Regions from separate parts of the Bifidobacterium scardovii JCM 12489 genome, predicted to be linked through region 3. Evidence: riboswitches for the same ligand, from Rfam matches in the RefSeq annotation. Region 3 holds a riboswitch; each other region holds the start of a gene.
What was found. Region 3 has a riboswitch for thiamine pyrophosphate ahead of tenA (thiaminase II). Riboswitches for the same ligand answer to the same signal wherever they lie in the genome.
Positions count from the first base shown of each region.

Region 1: another riboswitch for thiamine pyrophosphate. It lies ahead of BBSC_RS02965 (phosphotransferase); the one in region 3 lies ahead of tenA (thiaminase II).
Region 2: another riboswitch for thiamine pyrophosphate. It lies ahead of BBSC_RS09330 (hydroxyethylthiazole kinase); the one in region 3 lies ahead of tenA (thiaminase II).

Region 1 is NZ_AP012331.1:711,339-718,484, reverse strand. It holds gene galE (UDP-glucose 4-epimerase GalE) at 32-1,045, opposite strand; TPP riboswitch at 1,184-1,283, shown strand; gene BBSC_RS02965 (phosphotransferase) at 1,367-2,509, shown strand; gene BBSC_RS02960 (ABC transporter substrate-binding protein) at 2,594-3,562, shown strand; gene trmB (tRNA (guanosine(46)-N7)-methyltransferase TrmB) at 3,705-4,517, shown strand; tRNA gene BBSC_RS02950 (tRNA-Glu) at 4,641-4,715, shown strand; gene BBSC_RS02945 (low molecular weight protein-tyrosine-phosphatase) at 4,878-5,390, opposite strand; gene BBSC_RS02940 (dihydrofolate reductase) at 5,515-6,174, opposite strand; gene BBSC_RS02935 (thymidylate synthase) at 6,235-7,035, opposite strand.
Region 2 is NZ_AP012331.1:2,264,318-2,271,463, forward strand. It holds gene BBSC_RS09300 (glycine--tRNA ligase) at 220-1,695, opposite strand; gene BBSC_RS09305 (hypothetical protein) at 1,770-2,483, opposite strand; gene BBSC_RS09310 (ABC transporter ATP-binding protein) at 2,503-3,267, opposite strand; gene BBSC_RS09315 (hypothetical protein) at 3,380-4,021, opposite strand; gene BBSC_RS09320 (transcriptional regulator) at 4,242-4,628, opposite strand; gene BBSC_RS09325 (hypothetical protein) at 4,625-5,155, opposite strand; TPP riboswitch at 5,351-5,458, shown strand; gene BBSC_RS09330 (hydroxyethylthiazole kinase) at 5,450-6,397, shown strand; partial or broken gene thiE (thiamine phosphate synthase) at 6,468-7,146, shown strand, end outside.
Region 3 is NZ_AP012331.1:1,391,247-1,398,392, forward strand. It holds gene BBSC_RS05720 (cation transporter) at 87-1,004, shown strand; gene tenA (thiaminase II) at 1,106-1,819, opposite strand; TPP riboswitch at 1,881-1,979, opposite strand; gene BBSC_RS05730 (response regulator transcription factor) at 2,015-2,677, opposite strand; gene BBSC_RS05735 (sensor histidine kinase) at 2,674-4,002, opposite strand; gene BBSC_RS05740 (cation-translocating P-type ATPase) at 4,461-6,539, shown strand; gene BBSC_RS14370 (HAD-IC family P-type ATPase) at 6,543-7,146, shown strand, end outside.

The DNA.
Region 1 (7,146 bases), 680 kb from region 3:
ACACCCGCCCCGCGGCGGAACGGCGACGCCGCTAGTCGACCTGCTTCCAGGTGGCGACGTCGATGTGGTGCTCGGGGTTGGCCTGCCACGCATCCCATGCGGACTTGACGATGTCCTCGACATCGTACTTGGCGTGCCAGCCCATCTCCTCGTTGATGCGCTTCGGAGAGCCGATGAGGTGCGGCGGATCGCCGGCACGGCGGGCCATGACGGCCTCGGTGAACGGCAGGCCGGTGACCTTCTTGACCTCGTCGACGATCTGGCGCACGGAGGTGCCCTCGCCGGTGCCGACGTTGAAGGCGTCGTACTTGCGCTCGTCGCGGTCGAGGTACTTCAGGGCGGCGATATGCGCGTCGGCCAGGTCGGAGACGTGGATGTAGTCGCGCACGCAGGTGCCGTCCGGAGTCGGGTAGTCATCGCCGAAGATGGCCGGGGCCTTGCCCTGCTTCAGGCGGTTGAACAGCATCGGGATGAGGTTCAGGATGGCCGGATCCTCAAGCTCGACGGGGCCGCAGCCGGCCACGTTGAAGTAGCGCAGCGCGCAGAAGCGGATGCCGAACGGCTGCTCGCAGGCGCGGGCCATCCACTCGCCGAAGAGCTTGGTCTGGCCGTAGGGGTTGATCGGCAGCATCGGCACCACGTCCTCGGGCACCACATCGACCGGCGGCACGCCGTAGGTGGCCGCGGAGGACGAGAAGACGAGCTTCTTGGCGTTCTTGGACTTGGTCATGCCGGTGAGCACGTTGAGCATGCCGTTGATGTTCTGCTGGTAGTACCACAGCGGCTTCTCGACGGATTCGCCGACCTGCTTGCGCGCGGCGAAGTGGATGACGGAATCGACGTCTTCGGCGTCGAGGATCTCGGCGAGGCGCTCGCCGGCGCCCGGCGCGGCGATGTCCATGCCGTACAGACGGGAGCCTTCGATGCGGGTGGGCTTGCCGTAGCTCAGATCGTCGACGACGACGACCCGTTCGCCGGCCTCGTGAAGCGCGTGGACGACATGGGCGCCGATATAGCCGCACCCACCAGTGACGAGAACTGTCATGTCTGGCCTTTCGATTGTTCAGTGGGCTCCTGCGAACAGAGGCTACCATTCGAACCTTTGTTCACTTTTGCTCTGATTTGTTACTTTTTGTACAATTTGAGTATAGCACGTTGTACACGCTTCGGCCTACTGTGTTTTTCCATCAGACACGGGGGCTCATACGAGCTGAGAGGGGACGATCCCGACCGTAGAACGTGATTCGGCTAGTACCGGCGAACGAAGTCTCAGGTCCGCTTGCGCGCCACCAACGTCACGCGCCGCACGGGCCACGGATCGCCGTCGATCCGCACGATGGGGTCCGCCCAACGAAAGGACTTCGTCATGGAGAACGCCGACAACGACCCGCAGCTGGACATCGTCGCGCAGCGATGGCCCGACGTGACCCTCGACGAGGCGGGCCGCGTGCTCGCGGCGCTCGCCGAGCCGATGCGCGCGCAGGAGGTGCTGGCCCATAGCGGGCGGCCGACCGCGTCCGGGTCGACGGTGCGCACCGATCACGGCGACGTATTCATCAAGCGCTACGACCGCTCGGTGCGCGATACGCCGTCCATACTCCCCTATCACCGGTTCGTCGCGCATCTGGCGAGCGCCGGCATGCCGTGCCCGGCATTCCTCGAATTCGACGAGCACGCCGCTCCCGGCGCGCTGCGGACCACGCTCGCCGTCGGGCCATCCGTATATGAGGTCTGCCCGCGGGCCGACGGCGAGGACCGCTATGCCGACGCGCTGACCTGGGATCCCCCGCGCAGTCTCGCCGAGGCGGAGGGGCTGGGCGCCCTTCTCGCCCGCATCGCGCTCGCGGCCGCATCCTTCGACGAGCCCCGGCCGGAATCCGTCTCGCCGTTCCAGGACCGTTTCGGCCTGTTCGCCAGCGACGACCTGGACGCCGCGCTGGAGGACTGGCTGGCGCAACGCCCTTCGGTGGCCCGATATCTCAAGGACACGCACCGCGATCTGCGCCGTGATCTGGCGGAGCACCGCCGACTCTCGGAACGCATCAGCGGCGCCTACCATCAATTGCCGTCCTGCTGGACACACGGCGACCCGCATGTGTCGAATTTCCTGTGGCGCGGCGACGCGCCGTCCGCGGCGTTCGACTTCGGCCTTGCGGACCGCAACGCGGCCGTGTTCGACTTGGTGGAGGCGCTGGAGCGCAACGCCATCCAATTCGTGCAGATCATGAATGGGGACGACACCGCCTGCCGGCCCGACATCGCCGGCGCGATCATCCGTGGATACCAGCGGGTGCGCCCGCTCGGCGACAACGAACGCGCGTTGGTCGCCGACATGCTGCCCGTCGCCCAGGCGGAGGCGTCGCTGAACTGGATCGGCTACTACGCCGACGGCACCGGCCGCGCCGACGATGCGGCGTGGTGCTATGACGTGTCCCTGATCGCGCACACCGCATGGTTCTTCCGCCCCGCCGGGCGCGCGTTCCTCGACGCCGTGCGCGCCGCCCTGTAGGAGATCCCAGCACGGCAACGCGGCTCCCGCCCCCGCCTTTCCGATTCCCAACCAATCAACCCCCACAATCAAAGGAGAACACCCATGCTCAGAGTCCGTCTGGAATATGTGCATCCCTGGACCAACCACGCCGGCATGTACCTGGCCCGCGAGCGCGGCCTGTACGCCGAGCGCGGCATCGACGTCGAGTTCACCAGCGGCGACTTCTACCGCGGCGACCCCGCCTACCTGCTGGCGCGCGGCGAGGTGGACATCGCCCTGGTGCGCCTCAACCAGCTGCTGTTCCACCAGCAGGGCGAGTCGTCGCTGCTCTCGTTCGCCGTGATGAACCAGTGCCAGATCGGCGGCATCATCACCAACAAGTCCACCGGCATCACGCGATTCCGCGACCTGGAGGGCAAGCGCGTCTGCATCCCCATGGGCGTCAAGCGCCTGTACACGGAGCTGCAGCAGGCCGTCGAGAAGGACGGCGGCGACTTCTCCAAGCTGATCACGATCGACCCGGGCGAGTGGGAGCCGGATATCCGCTCCGTGGAGCGCGGCGAATTCGACGCGTTCATCAACGTGGCGTGGTGGGAGCCGTACCAGGGTTCCGAGCCGTTCGACCAGCTGGTCGTGCTGCCGTTCGACGCGATCGACGTGGCGCCGCACCACTCGTACTTCGTGTCCGTGCGCCGCGAGATGCTCGACCGCAACCCGCAGCTGGTCCGCAACTTCGCCGAGGCGACCGCGCAGGGCTATGCGATGGCCAGGGAGGATCCCGCGGCCGCGGTGCACGCGCTGCAGCCGCCGCTGTGTCACATCGACCCGAAGGTCATCGCCGCCTCGCTCGAGGCCGTGACCCCGTCCTGGTTCGACGCCGACGGCAACTGGGGCACCGCGAACATCGACATGGTGCGCAGCTACACGACGTGGATGGCCGAGAACGGGCATCTGAACGTGCAGCTCGACCGCGCGCTCGCCTCGATCGACGGCGGATGCATCACGAATGCGCTGCTGCCGCACTCGAACGACCCGATGCCGCAGCCGCTGCACCTCGAGGAAGCCGTCTGATCCGACCGCCGGGCAGCGGCCGGCCCGCCGCCGGCGAACCGCGCACCGCGACCCATCCACCATTCGCCCGCGAACCGACCGCGTCCCGTCCCCACACGGCGGGCCCCGGTCCCGTTCGCGGGCGAACGGTATAAATGGGAGCATGACTACTCAAGATGATGACAAGCCGGCGCTGTACGGCCGCAAGGTGCTGTCGTTCGTCCGCCGCTCGGGCCGCCTGGACGACCGTCTGCAGCGGGCATGGGACCGGTACGCCGACCGATACCTGCTGGACGCCGCGGCGGGCGAGGGCTCGCTGAACGTGCGCGACGACGTGCGGTTCGACGCCGACTTCGTGCGGAACGCATGGGGCAACGACAATCCGCTGATCGTGGAGATCGGCACCGGGCAGGGCGAGAACATCGTGGCGGCCGCGGCCGCGCGCCCCGACGTGAATTTTCTGGCGCTGGAAGTGTACGACCCCGGCGTCGCGCACACGCTGCTGCTGGCCGGCAAGCAGGATCTGGGCAACATCCGCATCGCGCAGGTGAACGCGCCCGAGCTGTTCGCGCATGCCGACGCCGGCGTGGTCGGCGAAGTGTGGACCTTCTTCCCCGACCCCTGGCCCAAGATGAAGCACCACAAGCGCCGCATCGTGCAGCCGGAGCTCGCCGCGAGCGTGCGGCACGCGCTGGCGGACGGCGGGGTGTGGCGCATCGCCACCGATATCGAGGACTACGCGCTGCATGTGCACGAGGTGATGGACGGCATCGCCGGGTTCGAGAACGCCGGCGGGCTGACGGTCAGCCTGCCGACCGGGCACGTCGGCAAAGGCAACGCCGAACTCGCCGCGGACATGCCGCACGCCGACTTCGCCGAATCCGAACGCTTCGGCGGCCGGGTGCTCACCAATTTCGAGAAGAAGGGCCTCGCCGCCGGCCGCACGATCCACGACTTCACCTATCGCGCGGTGTGACGGCGTGTCCGGATGCCGGGAGGAGCGCGCCCGGCGCCACGCTCCTCCCGGGCGCGCCAGCCGCATAGCGACACGCCGATTTGCGCAACCTAGGGCGCTCGCGTATCATCAATCAAGTTGTCCGCCCCCATCGTCTAACGGTTAGGACACCAGACTTTCAATCTGACAACGAGAGTTCGACTCTCTCTGGGGGTACCAACCCGAAAAGACCAGCCGCGGCTGGTCTTTTTTCGCCTCCGGGCACTGCCCGCCCTCACGTCTTACCCGCCCCGGCCAAGCATCCCCGGAACCGTCCCAAAACGATGGGTGCCCGACTCCCCACAAGAGGAGACGGGCACCCGGACTCGGCCGCCGCAACCGTTACAGCTGCGTCTCGACCCAGTCGACGATATACGGCGCGACTTCCTTGATCTGGTCGATGGCGACCTGGAACTCGCGCGGACCGCCATACCACGGGTCGACCAGATCGATGGCGTCCTCGCGGCCGGGGGTCACCGCAGGCAGGTTCGGGTCGAAGCTGCGGTACATGTGCACGCTGCCCCGCTTGTCGGCGGGCAGCTGGCGCAGCAGGGCGCGCATGTGCGAGGCGGTCATCGGCAGGAAGAGATCGCTCTCCTCGATTTCCTCGCGCGTGATCCGGTGCGCGAAATGATGCGTCGGAATCTCGTAGCCATCGGCCTTGAGCACGCGCACCGCGCGCCGGTCGATCGGGTTGCCGTACTCCTCGTCGGACACGCCGCTGGACATCACGCGCACGCGATCGGCAAGCCCGCGGCTTTCGAATTCGGCGCGCAGGATGATCTCGGCCATCGGCGAGCGGCAGATGTTGCCGGTGCATACGGTCATCACGGTATACGGGTGATCTTGCGTCATCGGTAGTGCAAACTTTCTCTTGCGATCCGCCCACGGCGGCCGGATACGTGCGGACGGGCGGCTGACGGTCGGCCGGCCCAAGGCGAGATGCCCGGAGCCGGAGCCGGCGGTCAGCGGAAGCCGTTCAGCGGGCCTTCTGATAGGTGACGAACTGGTACGCCGCCACATTGCCGCTCAGGTCGGCGGGCTTCCTCCATGGGCTTTCGCCCACGACATGCCACATGCCGGAGTCGACCATGTCGCGCAGCGACGGCGCATAGGCGTCGGCGTCCACCACCGCGTCCAGCAGCGTCACGTACGCCTTGGACGCCAGCGGCAAGGCCTGGCGGAACAGCTGCGCTCCCCCGATCACCCAGATCTCGCTGCGATCAAGGCCGTCGTCGGGAATGGCCTCCTGGCGGGCGAGGTCGAGCGCATCGTCCAGGCTCTCCACCACCGTGGCGCCCGGCGCATGGTAATTCACGTCATGCGATATCACGATGTTGTCGCGGTTCGGCAGCGGGCGGTACTTGGCCCCCAGGGACTCCCACGTCTTGCGGCCCATGATCACCGGGTGCGAGACGGTCAGCTCCTTGAAGTGCTTCATGTCCTCGGCCAGGTGCCACGGCATGCCGCCCTCGAAGCCGATGGCGCCGGCGCGACCTTCCTTGTCGCGGGCCTCGGCCCAGATAAGATTCACCGAGAAGGTCTTGGGGTAGTCATCGCCCCAATCCTCGGCGGTTTCCAGCCCGGCAGATCCGGGCTCGGGTTCGTGATAGCCACTGCGGCTACTATCATACTCCATTTCATTCACTCCTTGGGATCGAACTGGGTCAGAAGTCTAATAGACGCCTCAGACCGTGCGTCAGACCGCCACCGGCGCCTTGATCGAGGGATGGTGCCGGTAGCCGACGATCTCGAAGTCCTCGTACGCGTAGTCGAACAGCGAATCGGCCTTGCGGATGGCGATGCGCGGGTACGGGTACGGGTCGCGCCCCAGCTGCTCGAGCACCTGATCGACGTGGTTGTCGTACACATGGCAGTCGCCGCCGGTCCAGACGAATTCGCCGGGCTCGAGCCCGGCCTGCTGCGCGATCATCAGCGTCAACAGCGAATACGAGGCGATGTTGAACGGCACGCCGAGGAACATGTCGCAGCTGCGCTGGTACAGCTGGCAGCTCAACCGCCCGTCGGCCACGTAGAACTGGAACAGGGCGTGGCACGGGGGCAGCGCCATGTTCTCGACCTCGGCCGGATTCCACGCGGTGACGACCATGCGGCGCGAGTCCGGATGGTGCTTCACCAGATCGAGCACGTTGCTGATCTGATCGATGGTGCGGTTCGGATCCTCCGGGGTCGGCGCCGGCCAGCTGCGCCACTGCACGCCGTAGACCGGGCCGAGATCGCCGTTCTCGTCGGCCCACTCGTCCCAGATGTGCACGTTGTGCTCCTGCAGCCAGCGGATGTTGCTAGAGCCCTTGAGGAACCACAGCAGCTCATAGGCGATGCCCTTGAAGAACACCGTCTTGGTGGTCAACAGCGGGAAGCTGTCCTTCAGATCGAAGCGCATCTGCTGGCCGAACAGCGAGATCGTGCCGGTGCCCGTGCGATCGGACTTCAGGGTGCCTTCGGTCAGGATCCTGCGCACCAGATCCTCGTACGGCATGGGAATGTCCGTTTCGGGGCGCGCCGGGATGCGGGATCGGATATCTGCGAGCTGTTCTTGAGTTAAAGCCATGCGCACCAGTGTACCAATCCGACTGTCTGTTGAGCGGCT
Region 2 (7,146 bases), 870 kb from region 3:
GTTTGTATCCGGTTTGTATCGCAACACTGTGCTGTATCGCTGCGCGGCGCCACTCGTTGTGACGCTGTGCTGCTGAGCCGTTGCGCCGCAGTCCCTTTGCGGGAAGGCCAAGAGACGGCCGCAAAGCGGACTGAGGGGAGCACAAGTCTGATCCTATGCTCCCCTCAGTCGCCCGCGGCGGCGGCTCCCCTCACTTCAGGGGGAGCACGACAGCCGAAATCAGTACAGGCCGCCGGCCTCGTTGATCCGGACCGAATCCGGCCAGGCCTCGCCACCCATGGACACCGGCTTCTGCGGAACGGTGTTGCGCTTCTCGCCGATGCGCGAATCCACGTATTCGGCGACATGGTCGAGCGAGACGCGCTCCTGGTTCATCGTGTCGCGGTCGCGGATCGTCACGGCCTGGTCCTCGAGCGTATCGAAGTCGACGGTCACGCACAGCGGCGTGCCGATCTCGTCCTCGCGGCGGTAGCGGCGGCCGATCGCGCCGGCCTCGTCGTAGTCGATCATCCACTCGTGCTGGCGCAGGTCGGAAGCCAGGTTCTGCGCGACGGTCTGCAGCTCCGGCTTCTTCGACAGCGGCAGCACCGCGGCCTTGATCGGGGCAAGACGCGGGTCGAGGCGCAGCACCGTGCGCTTGTCGACACCGCCCTTGGTGTTCGGCGCCTCGTCAACGTCGTAGGCGTCGACGAGGAAGCACATGAGCGAGCGGGTCAGGCCGGCGGCCGGCTCGATGACGTACGGGGTGTACTTCTCGCCGGTGGCCTGGTTGAAGTAGCTCAGGTCCTCGCCGGAGTGCTTCGCGTGGGCCGACAGGTCGAAGTCGGTGCGGTTGGCGACGCCCTCGAGCTCGCCCCAGTCGGAGCCCTGGAAGCCGAACTTGTACTCGATGTCGACGGTGCGCTTCGAATAGTGGGCGAGCTTCTCCTTCGGGTGCTCGTAGTGGCGCAGGTTCTCCGGCTTGACGCCGAGGTCGAGGTACCACTGCGTGCGCGCGTCGATCCAGTACTGGTGCCAGTCCTCGTCGGTGCCGGGCTCGACGAAGAACTCCATCTCCATCTGCTCGAACTCGCGGGTGCGGAAGATGAAGTTGCCGGGGGTGATCTCGTTGCGGAAGGACTTGCCCATGTTGGCGATGCCGAACGGCGGCTTGGAGCGCGAGGAGGTCATCACGTTCTTGAAGTCGACGAAGATGCCCTGCGCTGTTTCGGGGCGCAGGTAGTGCAGGCTGTTCTCGTCCTCGACCGGGCCGAGGTGGGTGCGCAGCATCATGTTGAAGTCGCGGGGCTCGGTCCACTTGCCGCGGGTGCCGCAGTCGGGGCACACGATGTCGGCCATGCCGTTCTCCGGCAGCTTGTCGCCGTGCTTCTCGGCGTAGGATTCCTGCAGCTTGTCGGCGCGGTTGCGCTTGTGGCAGTTGAGGCACTCGACCAGCGGATCGTTGAACACGGCGACGTGGCCGGAAGCGACCCACACCGGCGTCGGCAGGATGATGGACGTGTCCACGCCCACCACGTCGCCGCGGGTGACGACCATGGAACGCCACCATTCGCGCTTGATATTGTCCTTCAGCGCGACGCCGAGCGGACCGTAATCCCACGCGGAACGGGTGCCGCCGTAGATTTCACCGGCAGGGAACACGAACCCGCGACGCTTCGCGAGGGATACGACTTCATCGAGTTTGGAAACAGCCACAATGCACCTTCTGGTTTGAACGGTTTGGGGACTTTATTAGCGCCCCTGAGTCTATCGGCACAGCGTGACAGCCCCTACATCGCCCGCAGCGTCTCCGCATAGCGCCGGCCGATCACGATGCATGCGATCACGAACAAGGCGGCCACGACGGCCAGCATCACGATGAACGGCAGCCATTGCGGCCAGCCCCATACCATCGTGGCGGTGTTGACACCGGTCAGCAGTCCCATGGGTATGTAGGTCAGGTACGCCATCGCGACGAGACTGTGCAGGTTCGTGCTCGTGGTCGCCATCACGATCAGGGTGATGCAGCAGCTGACCGCGGCCACCGAACCGTAGGCGGTCAGCAGGGGCAGCGAGACGAGGTCCGTCCAGCCGAGTCCGCCGAACGCCAGCAGGTAGCCGATCAGGAGCATCATCGACACCGCCAGCGGGATCAATGCGAACAGCATGCGCGAGAGCAGGTATTCGGCCATCGGGCGTCCCGATTCGCGGAACGCGCGTTCGCTGTAGCGTTGCGCCGACTCCTCGAAGCTCCATCCGCTGTTGCCCAGCGCGAGACTTCCGGCCTCGGCCGCCGGTTCATAGGCGAACAGCGGCGCCCAGATCGCCATCAGCGACGCCGTTATGGCGTGCACCTGCCGCAGGCCGAAGCCGTTCGCCTGCGCGGTGCCGCCCGCATAGCTCGTGATGGCGATCGCCAGCACCAGGTTGCCGATCATCACCGCCCAGAAGATGCCCCGGTTTCCGCACACCCGCCAGTCATGCCAGAACAACGCTTTCATCATCCGCCTCCTTGCCGGTCGCCTACCGAATGCCGAAGTCGACGGATTCGTCAACGGTGCGGCCGAGTGTGGCGGCCCGTTTGAACGCGTCGAAGTCCTTGAAGTCGTCGAGCATCATGTCCTTGGCGATGTGCCTGTCGTCGAGGATGACGACCCGGTCGGCCACGCTCCAGCAGTATTCGAGGTCGTGCGTGATGGTCAGGATCGTGCGGCCGGAATCGCTCAGCTGCCCCATCAGGTCGATCATGAGGTCGCGGGTGATCGGGTCGACCGAGTTGGTCGGCTCGTCGAGCAGGATGACGTGTGGCTCGAACAGCATGCCGGCGACGAGTCCGGCGCGCTTGCGCAGACCGCTTGACAGCTCCTTGACTTTCTTGTCGAGGTGCTCGGCCAGCCCGAACGCCTGCACGAGCTTCTCGTTCTCCAGATGCGCGGGGTCGATGGCCCGCCGGCCGCTCCCCCGGCCCGTGTCCATGAGCATGGCGCGGAACCGGATGTTCTCGCGCACGGTCATGGTCGCGGCGAGGTTCGACTCGTCGGACAGCTGGAACACGTCCTGCATGCTCGGCACGAGGTTCGCGTTGATGATCGCCTCGCCGGACCTTGGCCGCAATAGCCCGACGATGATATTGAACAGCGTGGTCTTGCCGGCGCCGTTGTATCCCAGGATCGCCAGCGACTGCCCTTGCGGCACGTCGAAGCTCACATGCTCGAGCACCGTTTTCTTGCGCGTGTATCCGAACGTGACATCGCGCGCCGCGATGATCGTCCGACCGTTTTCAGGCATATCTGCCCCTTTCCCTCTCCCGTCGTCTCGAGCGGAGCGAAGCGAAGTCGAAATGACGCAAAGAATGATGAAGAGAATGACAAAAGTAAAGAGAACAACAACCCGACCGAGATCAGGAGGGGAGCGCCCGCCGCGTATCGACGAACCGACGGTCGAACACAGCGACCGCGATGACGCCGAGCACCGCAGCGACCACGACGAATCCCGCCGTCCTGACGACCAGCGGAATACGCGTCGGCATGAGCCACGAGCCGGCCAGACCGGCCAAGACCACGACCGACACGAGCATGCCGATCACGACGTTGCCGCCGGTCAGCAGCACGCCGAGCGTGGTGAACACGCAGAACAGCACGGTCGCCGTCAGCATGAACGCGATCGGTTCCGCATCCGTCACGCCGATCGCCCGCGCCGCGACCACCAGGATCACGGCGGTGTATGCCGCGGCCGGGACGGTGCCCAGCAGCAGTTTCTCCGCCACGTACTCTCCCATGGGCCGGCCACTGGACCGGAACGTCCCGAGGACGCCGTCGCCGCGATCCCCTCCGACCGATCCCGATATCACCGGCGGCACGACGATCATCAGCATCGACGCCAGTGCGGCGGCCAGATCGACCGTCGCGACGGCGGCATCCGCGTGCCCGATTTCGTCGCGGATCAGCGACGCCAACGGCATCGCGCCGCCGATGACCACGAACGTCAGCATCACCCAGTCATGCCGCAGCCGTCCCAGATCCCTGTACAGCAACCCCTTCATATGATCCCTTCAGTTCTTCCGCTTAGCTTTTCTACTCCCCATGAGGGGGCCGAGTCTTGAAGAAAACGCCAGAGACGTTTTCAGGTGTGTTCGAGCCGACAGGCGAGCGGAAAGAACGCGATCGAAGGCCGTCCGCGATTGCTGGACGCTGGCCGCGAAGCGGCCTGAGGAGTGATCTCCGCACACAGCTATACACCCTCCCCCGATCTGTTCGTCAGCATCACCGCGCCTTGTCATAGCGCGGCTCGCCGGGGTCCGGCATCACACCGGCGACGATCTGCCGGAGCGCCTCCACGTGCGCGTTGAACGCGGCCAGCCCCTGCCAGGTGAGCGACACCCAGGTGATCGGGTACCGCCGCGTAAGCCCCGATTTCTTCTCGATCGTCACGTATCCGGCGTCCGCCAAGGTTTTCAGATGCTTGGAGCATGTCGCGTCGCTGATGCCGAGCGTGTCTCGCAACACGTCGAACCGCACCGAGTCGGAGGCGGCCAGCAGCCCGCAGATACGCAGCCGGATCGGCGCGTGGATCACCTCGTCGAAATGCGGCGTCACACCGCTTTCCTCGCCGCTCCCGCCGTCTGTCCGCCCAACAGTCCGCTCATTCATCGCAGATTCCTTCCGGCCACGCCCCGCAACAGCTCGTCCTCGAGCAGGCGCATCAGATAGGCGAATCCACCGGCCGAGGCGGCAACGACCGGCAGCATCCACAGCAGCGGCACGCCATGCAGGCCGGCGGCCATCATCAGCGCGCAGCCGCCCCAGCACACCGCCGCGGCACCCGTCAGGCGCATCCACGCACGGCCGGTCATACGGCGCAGGCAATGCCGGTCCCTGACCATCAGCCCATATTCGCGGCTGATCCGCAACGCATTGCCGAACAGCCAGGCAAGCGCGATCGCACACGCGGCGAGGAACGCGCACGCCTGCACCTCCTTCGATCCGCCGAACACCGACGCCGGCACGCTGAGCTCCGACCACGCGAGCAGGTCCAGAAACGCCGCATTGCCCATCAGCGACAGGTAGTACCAGTGCGGGAACCGCACGCGCGTGACCAGCCGCGCACGGTCGCCGTCGATCAGGCGCAGGGCCTGCTCCGCCGGTGAATCCGGCAGGAACGATCGTTCGCCATCCATGTGCGCATCATCTCGATTCATCGTCGTCGCGACAAAACTTCTTTCCAACACGGAAAACAATACTACTTTCCATCATAGAAACAAGTTGGCGTGTCGAACGCGTCCAATGCCACACATCGCGGCGACGCGCCAGACCGGCGATACCGGTTTTGCGATTTCGACACGAAATTGTCCATGTTGGTGCATAGCGTCGGCAACGTAATGCAGGGGAACCCGGCCGGTACGACGGGTTGAGAATGGCGCAGGCCTGACCCTTAGAACCTGTTGGTTAAGACCATCGTAGGGAGCAGCGATATGAACGATTCGCATAGGCATGGGTGCAATGGCCGCACGGCCGCGCAAACGCCATCGGACCCGCATGCGGCGGGGGATCCCGCAGCGTTGCGGGACCGGATCGCGCAGGCGGTGCGCGACGTGCGCGCAACGACGCCGCTCGCCCAATCCTTCACCAATTTCGTGACGATCAATCTGGTCGCGAACGCGCAGCTGGCCGCGGGCGGTACGGCCGCGATGAGCTTTCTGCCCGACGACGTGATCGACACGTCGGCGATTTCGGGCGCCGACTACATCAACGTCGGCACGCTGCTGCCGTTCTACAAGGAGGCGTTGCCGCAGATCGCGCGCGCCTTCCACCAGAGCGGCCATCCGTGGGTGCTCGACCCGGTGGCGGCCGGCATCGGCGCGACGCGCACCGCCATCCTGACCGCGTTCAAGGACTATCCGCCGACCATCATCCGCGGCAACGCCTCGGAGGTCATCGCCCTGTGCGACATGTGGGGGCTGGGCAGGCAGGACGATGGCGTCTCGGGCGACGAGCATCCCAGCACGCGGCCGGCCGGCGTGGAATCCGTCGACGACGTGGAATCCGCGACCGATGCGGCCAGGCGGCTGGCCCGGCATATGGCGCCTCTGTCGCCCGGCGGCCAAGCGGCCGTGGCGGTGTCGGGCAAGGTCGATCTGGTGACCGACGGCGATCGCATCTATCGGTTGCCCGGCGGCAGCGCGCTGATGTCGAAGATCACCGGCGCCGGATGCTCGCTGGGTGGCGTGACCGCGACCTATCTGGCCGTGGCCGAGCCGCTGACCGCGACGTTGGCCGCATCCCTGCTCTACAACCGCGCCGGTGAGATCGCCGAACGCCTTTCGGACGGCCCGGGTTCGTTCCAGGTGCATCTGCTCGACGCGCTGTGGAATCTCACCCCCGAGCAGGTCGCCGCCTCCGAGATCGTCGTGGCGCGCTAGCGGCGGTTCATGTGCGGGCGGCAGCCCGCATGCGGCGTGCATAACCAGACCCAATGGCAAAGGACATGATATGAGCAACTATCCATACGCATCGATGCGCGACCAGTACGACCTGTCCGCCTATTTCGTGGTCGGGCCGCAGGACACCAAGGGGCGCCCGGTCGCCGGAGTGGTCGACGAGGCGCTCAAGGGCGGCGCCACGTTCATCCAGCTGCGCGCCAAGCCCGGGGACGCCGCGGACATCACGGCCGCCGCGCGGCAGATCGCGCAGGTCATCGCCGACAACGGCAAATCCGAATCGGTGCCGTTCGTGATCGACGACCGCGTGGACGTGGCATGGCAGTGCCGCTATCTGGGCATCAAGGTCGACGGCGTGCATATCGGGCAGACCGACATGCAGCCGCAGGCGGCCCGCGCCCTGCTGGGCGACGATGCGATCATCGGCCTGTCGGCGGAGCTCGTGGCGCAGGTGCGCGCCGCGAACGATCTGCCGGAAGGATGCATCGACTACCTCGGCGCCGGCCCGCTGCATGCGACCATCACCAAGCCGGACGCGGCGGTCGTCGAGGCGGACGGCACCCGCCACACGCTGGACGAGGCCCAGATCAACGCGCTGTGCGCGGCGAGCGCCTACCCGATCGTGGTCGGCGGCGGCGTGCACGCCGACGACGTGCCGATGCTGGCGCGCACGAAGGCGGCCGGATGGTTCGTCGTCTCGGCGATCGCCGGGGCGCCGGATCCGCTGGCCG
Region 3 (7,146 bases):
GCGCACGGGGCATATGGGACTCGCGAACAGCGTTTGAACGACCGGGCATGAACGTATACGACGCATGCAACGGTAAGGAGTACCCTATGCAGCACACCGTCCAGCACAAGCGCGTGGAACGCAGCGCGCTGATCGTCGGCATCGGTGCCAACGCGGTCATGGGCCTCGCCGGGGTCGCGGTCTTTCTCGCCACCGGCATCGAGGCGATTTTCCTCGACGCGGCCATCACCCTGATCGCATTGGTGTCGGGCGTCGTCGCCATCTGGATCTCCAAACGCAGCGTAAGGACCACCGAGCGGTTCCCCAACGGGCTGTTCGCGCTCGAGCCGGTGTACGCCATCGGCAAGGCGATCCTGACGATCGCGCTGCTCGCCTTCTCGCTGATCAGCGTCAGCCAGAGCGCGCTCGACTACGTGCGGTACGGCATCGGCGAGAAGATGACGCTCGGGCCGGTCGTCTACTACGAGATCGCGATGGTGGCCATCGGATTGGGGCTGTTCGCCTACTACCGCCGCGAGAACGCGAGGATCGGGGGATCCAGCACGCTGCTGGTCGCCGAATCCAAGGCGACGCTCGTCGACGCGGTCATCTCCGGGGGCATCGGCGCGGTCGCGGTGCTGCTGCTGTTCGTTCCCGACGGCTCGCCGCTGGCGTTCCTGCACTACACCGGCGACTTCTTCATCACCACGCTGCTGGTGGCGGTTTCGGCCAAGGAGCCGATCGGCGTGCTCCGGGATTCGTTCGTGGAACTGGTCGGCGGTGCGGTGACCGACGGGCCGACCACCGCCCACGCGGCGGATCTGGCCGCCACCCACCTGCCGAACGGCACCGCGCTGGACGCCGTGCAGGTGTACAAGACCGGCATGAGCTACAACGTCGAGGTCTATCTGGCGTGCCGGGACGAATTCATCAGCGCCACCGAGCTGGTTGGGCGCAAGCGCTCGCTCGAGCGCGCGCTCGCCGAGCGCTTCCACATCGTCGACGTCGACTTCGTCTTCGACTGACGGACGGCTTCGACTGAAGGACGGCGCGATCGGACCGGCCGGGGAACGGCCGTCGGGTGCCGACCGATCCGATCGCACGCAAGAGGGAAGGAGACCGCCGGTCAGAGCACGTTCGCGGGCTTGACGAACCGCCAGCCGCGCTGGTGGTACGCCTGATCCCAGAACTCCCATTCCAGTTCGCAGCTCTTGAGGAAGATCTCCTCGGTGCGGTCCAGATGCGAGGCGTCGTACTTGGGGGCCTCGGCGTCGATCATGGCGTACATCTTCGGCAGCAGCCCCTCGCCGTCCGCTGCGTCGACGTGCGCGTAGAAGTCGATCCACGGCTTGAACGCGTTGTCCGGCGTGTTCCTGCCCTCGGCCACCAGGCGGTTGGCGATTTCGGTGTACGTCCACGGGCACGGCGTCATCGCGGCCACCACGTCGATCAGATCGCCGGTGCGCGCCGCGTTGTACATGTGCTCGTTGTACAGGTAGGTGAACGGGGCCTGGGCCTCGTGCTGCAGGGATTCGTACGCCACGCCGGCCACGTTGCAGAAGTTGTGGTGCGGGTGGATCTCGCTGTTGAGGATGAAGCCGATCTGCCCGGCGAAGAACGCCATCTGGTCGCGGGTCACGCACTTCTGGATCGCGCCGGAGTACACCTTGATGAAGGCGTTGAGATAGTTGAAATCCTGACCGACGTAGAAGGTCAGCGCCTCCTTGGGCAGATCGCCGTCGGCGATGCCCTGCACGAACGGATGCTTGATGATCTCCTCGAGGATGGGCTGCCCGGCCTTGAGCAGGCGCTGCGAGAAGGAGACGGTGTTGTCGGTCATGGTACGTGTCGCTTTCCGAAAAGGGATGGATGGGAGCGCACACTGGGACCACCAGACGTGACTGACGTCGAAACCACTTTCCTACGTTGGTATTACCCACATCAGGTTCGAAGGGATTGGCGGCAGCCATCTCAGCGCAAAGGCACCCCTAGTGTTCCGCGTATGCAGGGACCACGCTAGCACCCGGGATGGGCATTAGCGGTGCCCGTTGATCCACGCGATGGCGAGCTGCGTGCGGTTGGCGAGCCCCAGCTTGTCGAGGATCGCGCTGATGCGGTTGCGAACCGTGCCCTCGCTCAGGTACAGGGTCGCGGCGATGTCGCGGTTGTCGAGCCCCTCGGCGACGAGCGCGGCGATGTCGCGCTCGCGTTCGCCCAGCAGCGCGTCGAGGGACCCGCCCGGCACGCCTTCCGCGGCGGGTGCCGGGCCCGTGCCGGAGGGGCCCGCCGCGCCGGTGAGCTTGCCGAGCACCTCCGCTCCGAGCACCACCTGCCCGGCCATGACCGCCTGCAGCGCGGGGGCCACCGCCGCGACGTCCTGCTTGATGAGATAGCCCTTGGCGCCGAGATCCATCGCCTGCGCGATGTAGTTCCGGTCCGAGAACGTGGTCAGGAACAGGATGCGCGCCGCCGGATCCCTGGCGAGAATCTCCCGGGCGGCGTCCAGCCCGTCCCGGCCGGGCATCTGGATGTCGATGAGCAGCACGTCCGGATGGCTGGACGGCGTTTCGAAATAGCGCCGCACGGCGGCGTCGCCGTCATGCGCCGTCCACAGCACGTCGCCCGCTCCCGTGGCGGCCAGGATGGTCTCCAGCGATTGGCAGACGATCGGATCGTCGTCCACGATTGCGATTCTCATCGGCTCCTCGATTCATGGTGCGTCGTCGGTTCCAAGCTCTTCCACGCGGCCGCTTCCGGTTCGGCCGGCGTGCCCGGCTGATCGGTCCGACGCCGTTTCGGCACGGATGCGAACACGCGCCAGCCGCCCTCGTACGGGCCGCAGACCGCGGTGCCGCCGAGGGCCCGCACCCGCGATTCGATATCCGCCAGGCCCATGCCCCGCGTCGGTTCGCCGGCCATCCGCGCATGGCCGTCGTTCGCCGGGCCCGGATCCTGCACGACCAGCTGCCAGAACGCCGGGAAATCCCGCAGCGTCACGCTGGCGGAGGCGGCCGCGCTGTGGTGCACCGTATTCGACAGGGCCTCCCTGATCACCGTGGCGAAGCAGCGCGAGACCGGCGCCGGCGCCGAGGCGATGTCGTTGGCCAGCGTCACGGCGAACCCGGGGGAGATGCCGTCGAACGAGGCGACCGCATCGTCGATCTGCGCGACGAAATCGGTGCCGTCGTCGTCAAGGTCGTGCACCGAACGGCGCACCATCGTCATCGCGTCGTCCAGCGTCCCGCCCAATGCGGCGAACCCCCGGGCCGCGGCGGCGTCGCCCGTGGCCTCGGCCACCGCCTTGCCGGCCTGCGCCTGCATGATCGCGCGGGTCAGCAGGTGGCCCACGTTGTCGTGGATCTCGCGGGCGATGCGCGTGCGTTCGCCGAGCGTGGCCATGCGGACCGACTGGGCGCGTTCCTCGTCGATGTCGGCGATGCGCGAGCGGGCGGACCGGGAGGACTCCCGCGCCCGGTCCTGCGCCTGCAGCAGCGCGCGCCGCGCCGCGTCCACACCGGCGCGGGCGCGGCCCAGAACGAACCCGAGCAGCGCGACCGGCGCAAGCACCAGCACGGGCAGGTACCCGGCGAGGCCGTTGCCGCCGGTGGCGGCGCGGAACCACATCGCCGCCAAGGGAAGCGCCCAGAACCAGCGTGCGGCGGCCGCAAGCCATGCAAGCGGAGTCGCGCCGCCGGCCGAGAAGGGGAGCGGGGCCGTGATCCGGGCGGCGCCGCGGCCGGGTTTGCCCGCCCGAGGCGCCCCGGTCAGGCGCGCCGCATCGTAGGCGACAAGCGGCACGAACGCGCTCCATGCCGGCGCGGCGACGGCGATGGCCGGATACGCCAGGCACGGCAGCCATGACCATCGCGTGTCGGCGCGCAGCCATTCGGCCAGCCCGGCGGCGGACACGGCCGACAGCAGCCCGGCGACGAACACGCCGTCCGGCTGAGCCCCGGGCGGCAGCAGCAGGGCCAGCGCCATGCCCAGCACCAGCAGCGTGCACTTCTCGGCCAACACGCGCATGGGACCTCCCGTTCGTCAGGATCTTCGATCCCCAGTCTAGTGGCATCATGCAGTGGCCCACGCCCCCGCTGGATGGGCAGTCCTGTGGACTGCCCATAGCAGTGCGTGAAGCGCACGTCGCATGTGATGTCGGGGCTGTCGGCGCAGCCGACTGGGGGTGGTCGATAGCATAGTCGTATCAAGCATCCGACCACCCTCCGGCGCTACGCGCCACCTCCCGCCAGCGGGAGGATCAACTCAACAATTTGCAAGAGACTACTAGTGTCCCGTACCGTAATCGCGTGCCGGATTCCGGCTCCCTCCCCGAGGGGGCCGCCGGTGCGGAGGAACACCACATATGCGCCGGGCGTGGGGTTTAGTCCCATGGCGTTTGCGCGGCGGCGGACCTACACTGTCTGCAGATGGATGCGGGGCGCCGCCGAGGGGCGCCGGCCCCGCCGCAAGGGGGATGACAGCCGATGATCACGCAAAGCCACAGGGCATCCAACTATTCGATGGACGAGATCAGCCTGATGCCGGTCGACAAGGTGTACCGGGCCATGCAGACCGACGCCGAGGGGCTGTCCGGCTCGCAGGCCGAGATACGGCTGTCCACATACGGCAAGAACCTGATCGAGGAGGAAGGCAGGACGCCCGTCGCCGTGACGTTCCTCAAGAGCTTCACCCACCTGATGGCGCTGCTGCTGTGGGCTGCCGGCGTCATCGCGTTCCTGGCCGGCATGGAGGAGCTCGGCATCGCCGTCTGGCTGGTGAACATCATCAACGGCGTGTTCAGCTTCTGGCAGGAGTACCGGGCCGGCAAGGCCGCCGAGGCCCTGAAGAACATGCTGCCGCAGCACGTCACCGTGATCCGCGACGGCGAGAACACGCAGATCCTGGCCGAGGAGCTGGTGCCCGGCGACGTGCTGGTGCTCGAGGAGGGCGACAGCATCTCCGCCGACGCGCGCCTGGTCAGCTCCAGCGACCTGCAGGTGAACCAGTCCACGCTCAACGGCGAATCCACGCCAGCGCGCAAGAACGCGGCCGCGGCCAACACCAAGGGCCTGCAGGCCGCCGAAATCCCCAATCTGGTGTTCGCCGGCACCTCGGTGGCGCAGGGCAACGGGCGGGCGGTGGTGATCCACACCGGCATGACCACCAAATTCGGCAAAATCGCGCGCCTGACCCAGAACGTGGAGGACAACGTCAGCCCGCTGCAGCGCGAACTCAACCACCTGACCCGGCAGATCACCATCTTCGCCCTGTGCATCGGCGTCGCGTTCTTCGTTCTGGACGTGCTGTTCGTGCACAATCCGCTGGCCGAAACCTTCATCTTCTCCCTCGGCATGGTGGTTGCCTTCATCCCCGAAGGCCTGCTGCCGACCGTGACCCTGGCGCTCGCCATGGCCGTGCAGCGCATGAGCAAGCGCAACGCGCTGGTCAAGAAGCTCTCCAGCGTGGAATCCCTGGGCTCCACGTCGGTGATCTGCACCGACAAGACCGGCACGCTGACCCGCAACGAGATGACCGTCGAATACCTGTGGACCGTGACCCACGAGTACCGGGTGAGCGGCACCGGATACGCGCCGAAGGGCGAGATCACCGTCGACGGGGCCGCCCGCCATGCCGCCGACGACGCGGTGCTGCGCGAGCTGGTCACCGGCGGGGCGCTCTGCTCCAACGCGCATCTGCACGAATCCGAGCCGGACCATGACGTGCGCGAGGCCCATGCGCCCTCCGCCAACGGCCGCTGGCAGGTGTACGGCGACCCGACCGAGGCCTGCCTGCTCGTCTCCTGCCGCAAGGCCGGGCTCGATCCGGACGAACTGAACCGCAAGCTGCCGCGCGTGCGCGAACTGCCGTTCGACTCGCGGCGCAAGCGCATGAGCGTCATCAACCGCATGCCCGACGGCACCTTGGCCGCCTACACCAAGGGTGCGCCGAACGAAGTGGTCGCGCTCGCCACGCGGGTGATGGTCGACGGCGAGTCGCAGCCGATGACCGACGACATGCGCTCGCGGATCATGGCGGCCAACGATGCCTATGCGGACAAGGGACTGCGCGTGCTGGCCGTGGCCGAACGCAGGGTGCCGAGCGTCATCGCTGAGTACCTGGACCGCGCCGCCGGCGCCGATGACGGCGCAGCGGATGGCGGCCCGGTCGACGACGCCGTGGCATCCGGCGCGTCGGCCCCGGTTCCGGACGACGGCGGCGCCGCGGCGGCGATGGACCTGTGCACGCCGGAGGCCATCGAACGGGACCTGACCTTTGTCGGACTGCAGGTCATGGTCGACCCGCCCCGGCCGGAGGTCGCTCAGGCGGTGGCCACCTGCCATGCGGCCGGCATCCGCATCATCATGATCACCGGCGATTACGGGCGCACGGCCCTGTCCATCGCCCGGCGCATCGGCATCGTCGGCAGCCCGGACGCGCGCGTGATCTCCGGGCCCGATCTGGGCGCGATGAGCGACGCCGAGCTCACCGACGCGCTGCGCGGCGAGGTGATCTTCGCGCGCATGGCCCCCGAACAGAAGCTGCGCGTGGTCACCTGCCTGTAGGCGATGGGCGAGATCGTGGCCACCACCGGCGACGGCGTGAACGACGCGCCGGCCCTGAAGAAGGCGGACGTCGGCGTGGCCATGGGCATCACCGGCACCGACGTGGCCAAGGAGGCTGCCGACATCATCCTGACCGACGACAACTTCGCCTCCATCGTGGCCGCCATCGAGGAAGGCCGCGCGGTGTACGCGAACATCCGCCGGTTCCTGCTGTACATCCTCAACTCGAACGTGCCCGAAGCGGTGCCGAGCGCCGTCTACCTGTTCTCCGGCGGCGCGATTCCGCTGCCGCTGACCACCATGCAGATCCTGACCATCGACCTCGGCACCGACATGCTGCCGGCGCTGGGCCTGGGCACCGAGCCGCCCGAAAAGGGGCTGATGAACCAGCCGCCGCGCGACCCGAACGAGCGCCTGCTCGACCGGCGCACGATGATCAAGGCCTTCTGCTGGTACGGCGTGCTCGCCACGGTGGTCTCGCTCATGGGCTACTTCCTGGTCAACAAGCTCAACGGATGGCCGGGCGTGCCGCTGGCCGGCCTGGGCAACGACGCCGACCCGGTGTACGTGACCGCCACCACGATGACGCTCGCCTCGATTGTCTTCG